One region of the Agromyces hippuratus genome, then DNA from elsewhere that is predicted to be linked to it. Evidence: predicted binding sites of a transcription regulator. Region 1 holds the regulator's gene; the other holds the start of a gene.
What was found. Region 1 encodes LexA, which represses DNA repair genes until DNA is damaged. Its sites were predicted from a motif close to TCGAACANNTGTTCGA; they were not measured.

Region 1 (3,409 bases):
CCTCATCCACGGCATCATGTCGGACTCGCGCGCCTGGCATCGTGTCACCGCCGAGCTCGAGGCGCAGGGCTTCCGCGTGCTCGCGGTCGACCTCGCCGGCCACGGATGCAGCCCCCGCGCGGTGCGCTATTCGCCGGCGGCGTGGGCGAGCGACGTCGTGGAGACGCTCGAACCGCTCCTCGACGGTCCGCCCGACATCGTCATGGGGCACTCGCTCGGCGGACTCGTCGCGAGCATCGTGGCCGATCGACTCGCGCCCCGCGCGGCGATCTACATCGACCCGGCCTTCTCCTTCCCCAAGGGCGTCAAGGGGTGGGCGTTCAAGGCCTTCTTCGCCGTCGCGCCGCGGCCCCGACGCTCGGTGCTCGTGCGCATGAACCCGAAGTGGAGCGCCGCCGACGTCGACATCGAGCTCGCGACGCTTCGCGACTGGGACAAGCGCACGATCCTCGGATTCACCGACACCCGGCCGCTCGTGCCGCCGGCACGGCTCGTGGCGCCGACGCTCGTCGTGCTGGCCGAGAAGAGCCTGCTGATCACGGCGAAGGTGGCCCGGCAGCTACGGCATCAGGGCATGACCGTCGAAACGGTGCAGGGCACGGGGCACACGGTGTTCCGCGACGATCACGCCGGCTTCATGGACGCCGTGCTCGGCTGGCTTCGCGAGTTGTCTCCGGTGACGGCGGAATCGGTGCCGGCCGGGGCGCGCGCCGCCGCGTAGCGTGAGGCATCCGCTCGCTGGCCGTGCATGCGCTGAGCGCGGTGGCCGCGGGCGTCGGCGTCAGACCGAGCGCAGCACGGCGACGATCTTGCCGAGCACCTCGGCGTGGTCGCCGACGATCGGCTCGAACGCGCTGTTGCGGGGGAGCAGCCAGGTGTGCCCGTCGCGCTGACGGAACACCTTGACGGTCGCCTCGCCGTCGAGCATCGCCGCGACGATCTCGCCGTTCTCGGCGGTGCGCTGCGATCGCACGACGACCCAGTCGCCGTCGCAGATGGCGGCGTCGATCATGGAGTCGCCGACGACCTTCAACATGAACAGCTCGCCCTTGCCGACGAGCTGCCGGGGGAGCGGGAAGACCTCGTCGACCTGCTGCTCGGCGGTGATGGGCACACCGGCCGCGATGCGCCCGACGAGGGGCACCATCGCCGCATCGCCGACCGGCGTGGGGTCGGACGACGTCGCGGGGCGGTCGGTGACGCCCGGCAGTTCGATGAGCACCTCGAGGGCGCGAGGGCGGTTGGGGTCGCGCCGGAGGTACCCGGCGAGTTCGAGCTGGTTGAGCTGGTGGGTCACGCTCGAGAGCGATGAGAGGCCGACGGCGTCGCCGATCTCGCGCATGCTCGGCGGGTAGCCGCGGCTCGAGACCGAACGCTGGATCATCTCGAGGATGGCGATCTGCTTGGCGCTCAGACTCTTGCGGCGGCGTGGCCTGCCGGCTGCCTGCACGTCGTCGATGTCGGTGCTCAACGTCTTCGCCCCTCGTAGCGGCCCAGCGGCCGGATGTCGGTGGTGTCTGGTCGACTGTCTTCCAGACATTCGAAACTGTATCCGCCTCGCGTGCGTGCGGCAAACATCTGTTCGAGTGTGTCGGGGATCCGGGTTCCCGAGTTTCCGGAGATTCATCCTTGCAATCTTCGAAATTCGAATGTATGTTCGGAACAGAGTTTCGCATCCGGTCCTCCCGGCCGAGGGCCGGATGCGACTCCTACAGGAGGTGTGACATGAGCGCAGCGATCGCAACGACCGGCTTCCAGCCCTCGCGGGCCCTCCCGCGTGAAGCGGCACGGGGCAACGACTCGACATCGAGCACGGTGGTGCGCACCCGGCTCCGGCTGACGCGACGCGGCCGCATCGTCTTCACCACGCTCGCGTCGCTTCCGTTCGTGATCGGGGCATTCGTCATGGTGCTCGGGTCGGGGGCTGCCGCCGCCGATGTCGACTCCGTCGGCGCGGTCTTCGAGGCGGCATCCTTCGACTACGTGACCGTCGGCCAGGGCGACTCGCTCTGGGCCATCGCCGAGTCGATCGACCCCAGCGGCGACGTGCGCGAGGTCATCGACGAGATCATCCGACTCAACGGCCTCGACGACGCGGTCGTCGAGCCCGGGCAGCGGCTCGCGCTCCCGCTCGCCCCGTGACGTTCGGTGCGTGACGGTCGGCTGAAACACTCGGGCGAGCCTCGTTAGGCTTGCATCGTGACGAGTCTCGAAGACCTCCCCATCCGCGACGACCTCCGTGGTCGCACCCCATACGGGGCTCCGCAGCAGGCCGTGCCGGTCGCGCTCAACGTCAACGAGAACACGCATCCGATCCCCGAGGTCGTCGCGCACGACATCGTCGCCCGCGTCGCCGCAGCGATCATGACGCTCAACCGTTACCCCGACCGTGAGTTCTCGGCGCTGCGCGGAGCACTCGCCGACTACCTCGGGCACGATCTCGAGCCCGCGCAGATCTGGGCGGCGAACGGCTCGAACGAAGTGCTGCAGCACATCATGCAGGCCTATGGCGGCCCGGGGCGCTCGGTGCTGGGGTTCGCGCCGACCTACTCCATGTACGGACTGCTCGCCTCGGGCACCGGCACCGAGTGGATCACCGCGGGCCGTGACGACGAGTTCGAACTCGGCCCCGAGACCGCCGTCGCCGCGGTGCGCGAGCACGACCCCGACATCGTGCTGCTCTGCGCGCCGAACAACCCCACTGGCACGCCGCTCCCGATCGAGACGATCGAGGCGGTCGCCGACGCCGCTCGCGGCATCGTCGTCGTCGACGAGGCGTACTTCGAGTTCGCCGACCCCGGCACGCCGAGCGCGCTCACGCTGCTCGAGGGGCGACCGCGTCTGCTCGTGTCGCGCACGATGAGCAAGGCGTTCGCGTTCGCCGGCGCGCGCGTCGGCTACCTCGCGGGCGACCCCGCCGCGATCGACGCGCTCCGTCTCGTGCGACTGCCGTACCACCTGTCGGCGCTGACGCAGGCGGCGGCCCTCGGCGCGCTCGCCCACTCGGCCGAGATGCTCGCGATGGTCGACGAGATCCGCGGGCAGCGCGAGCGCATCTCCGACGAACTCGCCCGGCTCGGGTTCCACCCGTACCGCAGCGGCTCGAACTTCGTGCTGTTCGGCGGCGTCGACGACCCGCGTGCCGTGTTCGAGCAGCTGCTGGCCCGCGGCATCCTGATCCGGGAGATCGGCATCCCCGGTCACCTGAGGGTCACCGCCGGCACGGAGGCCGAGACCACGGCCTTCCTCGAAGCGATCGCCGTTTCCGCCCCGAATAGGATTGCCTCATGACCGCATCGAGCCCTTCGCGCACTGCCCGGGTGCAGCGCGAGACGAGCGAATCCAGCATCGACCTCTCGATCGACCTCGACGGCACCGGTACGAGCGACATCGAGACCGGCGTTCCGTT
Region 2 (3,409 bases), 2.5 Mb from region 1:
GCTCGTCGGCACCGGCCGCTTCGCCGGCGCCTCGCTCGCCGCGCTCCGCGACCGCGGCGTCACCGACGTGCGCGTCCACTCCCCCTCGGGCCGCGCGGCGAAGTTCGCGGCGAACCACGGCATCGACGCCGTCGGACGTCACGAGGTCGCCGCGGCCGCAGCGACCTCCGACGTCATCGTCACGTGCACCACGGCCGAGCACCACGTCGTCGACCGGGCCCTGCTCGAAGCGGGCCGGGCGGCTTTCGCGGCATCCGCTGCCGGTGCCGTGTCGATCGCCGGTGTCGGCGGCGCTGAAGCCGCCGAGCCGGCCGGCGCGGGCTGCCCGGTCTCACTCAGCCTCGTCACCGGCCCCGCCGAGGCCCCGGTCGAACGTCAGCTCGTGATCGACCTCGGGCTCCCCCGCAACATCGCTCCCGACGTCGTCGAGGTGCAGGGCGTCGAACTGCTCGACCTCGAGACGATCCGCATCCACGCCCCGCTCGAGGAGTTCGGTGCGACGGATGCCGCGCGCGCGATCGTCGGCGGAGCGGCCCGGGCCTTCGGCGAGGCCCGCGAAGAGCAGGACCTCGCCCCGGCCGTCGTCGCCCTTCGGCGCCATGTCTTCGACCTGCTCGACGGAGAGATCGAACGCGCCCGCGCACGCGGCGACGCCGACGGCCGCACCGAAGAGGCCCTGCGCCACATGGCGGGCGTGCTGCTGCACACCCCCATGGTGCGCTCGCGCGAACTCGCGCGGGCCGGCGAGCAGCAGGCCTGGATCGACGGCATCGCCGCGATCTTCGGCGTCGCCCCCGAAGCGGATGCCGCGGCACGCACGTCGGAGGCGCGCGGTACGCTTCGTGACGATGCACGAGAACGCCACGCCTGACCTCGCGACCACCCCTCCGCACGAGCGCGCAGCCGCGGCTGCGGCCGACGGCCCGCCCGCACTGCGATTCCCCTTCGACGCGACCGCGCTGACCGAGACGCCGATCAGCACGGAGCGTCTCGTGCTGCGGCCGCTCGAGGCATCCGATGCCCCCGACGTGTTCGAATACCAGCGCATCCCCGACGTGCTCAAGTACCTGCCCTGGCCGTTGCGCGATCGCGCCGAGGCGTACGAGCACACGGCGAAGCGCGCCGCCGCGCGTGTGCTCGCGGACGACGGCGATTTCTTCGTGCTCGCGATGACGCTGCCGGGCACGCCGTCGGTCGACGACTCGGCGGCCGACGCGTCGGCTGTCGCTGCGTCGGCCGCCGCTGCCGTGCGCGACCGGGTGATCGGCGACATGATGGTGCGGGTCTCGAGCGCCAAGCACGCGCAGCTCGAGCTCGGATGGGTCGTGCACCCCGACTTCCAGGGCAAGGGCTACGCCCGCGAGGCGGCCGTCGCGATCAGGGACTTCGCGTTCGAGACGCTCCATCCGCACCGCATCCAGGCGTTCCTCGACGCGCGCAACGCGGCGTCCGCGGCGCTATGCGAACGGCTCGGCATGCGACGCGAGGCGACGATCCTCGAAGAGCAGTACAACGACGGCGAATGGCAGGACACGGCACTCTACGGCCTGTTGCGTCGGGAGTGGGCGGCGGCTCGGGGGTAGGCGGCGCGGGGTGGGCGGTCATTCGTTCGCGCGTTCCCTCCTACCATGTTCTCCACAGGGTTATCCACAATCTGTGGAACGTATGTTCGAATGTCGGCCTCCCGCGAGACAATGGAACATGGCCGAAGCGCTCCCCGACTTCAGCGGTCTGACCGCCCTGATGTCGTCGTGCGCACCGTCGTCGAGCGCCTTCAGCGCGCTCGACGACCGCGCCCTCGTCGATGCCGTCGAGGCGATCACGGCACTCAGGCACGAGGTCGAGCGGGCGCAGGCGCTCGCTGCCGCCGAGATCGTGCGCCGATCGAAGGTCGCGTTCGGGCTTCATGGGCTCGCGCAGCGCAACGGCCATGCGAACGCGGGCGAGCTGCTGCAGTCCATCACGCACTCGTCGAAGCGCGAGACCATCGCTCTGGTCGGGGTGGGGCGCATGGTCGCCGAGACCGAAGCGGCCGCTGAGCTCGAGCTCGCGCGGCGCGATGATCCCGAGCTCGCCGCGCTCGTACCCGAACCGGTCGCGCCGTGGTTCTCGGAGTTGAGTCGTCCAATGGCAAGTGGGGTGCTGACCGTGGCGGTCGCCGATGCGATCCGTTCCGGGCTCGGTGAACCCGGCGGCGAAGCCGACGAGCCGGCGTTGGCCTCGGCATTGGCTTCGGTGCTCACGAGCGTCATGGCCGAGAGCCGGGGCCTGCATGCCGATGCAGCTCGTCGTCTCGCGCGTCAGGCACGCGATCGCATCGATGCCGCGGGCGTGGCCGCACGTTCCGAGCACCAGCGCGAGCAGCAGTTCTGGCGAGTGTGGGTGAAGCCCGACGGCATGGTGCGCGGCGAGTTCGAGCTCGACGCCGAGAGCGGCATGCTCGTCAAGGCGGTGTTCGATCAACTCACCCACCCTCGGCGCACGGCCGCACCGGTGCGGCGCGGCTTCGGCGATCCGGTGCGCGGCGATGCGGCCTTCGCCGACGCGCGTGTGACGCGGGAGCGCGATGCGGCCGAAGGCCTCGTGCAACTGCTCCGCGCTGGAGCGAGCGTCGACCCCACCCGCGTGCTCAACGACAAGAAGCCGTCGGTCCGTCTCGTGGTGAACGCCGACTCGCTCAGCACGGGCGACGGCTCGGGAATCATCGAGGGGCATCCCGATCGCATCCCGATCGTCGATATCCACACGGGGCTCTGCGAGGGCTACCTGCCGGTCCTGTTCGATGACGACGGCGCGTGCCTCGACCTCGGTCGCGACGAGCGGCTCTTCACCGACAGGCAGAAGGCGGCGATCGCGGTTCGTGACGGCGGCTGCCTCGACCCCGAGTGCACGCGTCCGCCCTCGTGGACCGAGGCGCACCACATCGACCATTGGCAGCGCGACGGCGGGCGCACCGATCTCGCCGACGGCATCCTGCTCTGCCGGAGAGACCATCTGCGGTATCACAACCAGGGATGGGAGGTTCGGCGCACCGGCACGAACTACTGGCTCATCCCGCCGGCCGGCGTCGATCCAGAGCAGACGCCGAGGCTGATGCGACCGAAGACGCCCGCAGACATCATCAACCCGGTCGATCCGACGCGAGTCGCGCTTGCGCAGGCACACGCGCCTGTACCTGCGCCTGCGCCTGTAGCGGCGACGGCGCCGGAATGCGAGTTCTCAGCCGCAGGGTAGGGCTCTGCGCAGGTCGAGCTGGTGTGTGAGGGGTGGGAGCCCAACCTACGACGCGAATGCGCCGTGGGTCGAGCCCACCCGTCCCGCGCTACGCGCCGACGAGGCGCGAGGCCAGGAAGCCCTCGAGCTCGGCGAGCGGCACGCGCACCTGCTCCATGCTGTCGCGCTCGCGCAC

Region 2: the regulator LexA is predicted to act here: its motif matches at 1,658-1,673, upstream of BJY17_RS13130 (HNH endonuclease signature motif containing protein).

What each region holds. Positions count from the first base shown of each region.
Region 1 is NZ_JACCFI010000001.1:341,471-344,879, forward strand. It holds gene BJY17_RS01585 (alpha/beta fold hydrolase) at 1-721, shown strand, start outside; gene lexA (transcriptional repressor LexA) at 782-1,459, opposite strand; gene BJY17_RS01595 (LysM peptidoglycan-binding domain-containing protein) at 1,726-2,142, shown strand; gene BJY17_RS01600 (histidinol-phosphate transaminase) at 2,200-3,291, shown strand; gene hisB (imidazoleglycerol-phosphate dehydratase HisB) at 3,288-3,409, shown strand, end outside.
Region 2 is NZ_JACCFI010000001.1:2,817,241-2,820,649, reverse strand. It holds gene BJY17_RS13140 (glutamyl-tRNA reductase) at 1-871, shown strand, start outside; gene BJY17_RS13135 (GNAT family N-acetyltransferase) at 849-1,583, shown strand; gene BJY17_RS13130 (HNH endonuclease signature motif containing protein) at 1,702-3,234, shown strand; gene BJY17_RS13125 (glycine--tRNA ligase) at 3,323-3,409, opposite strand, start outside.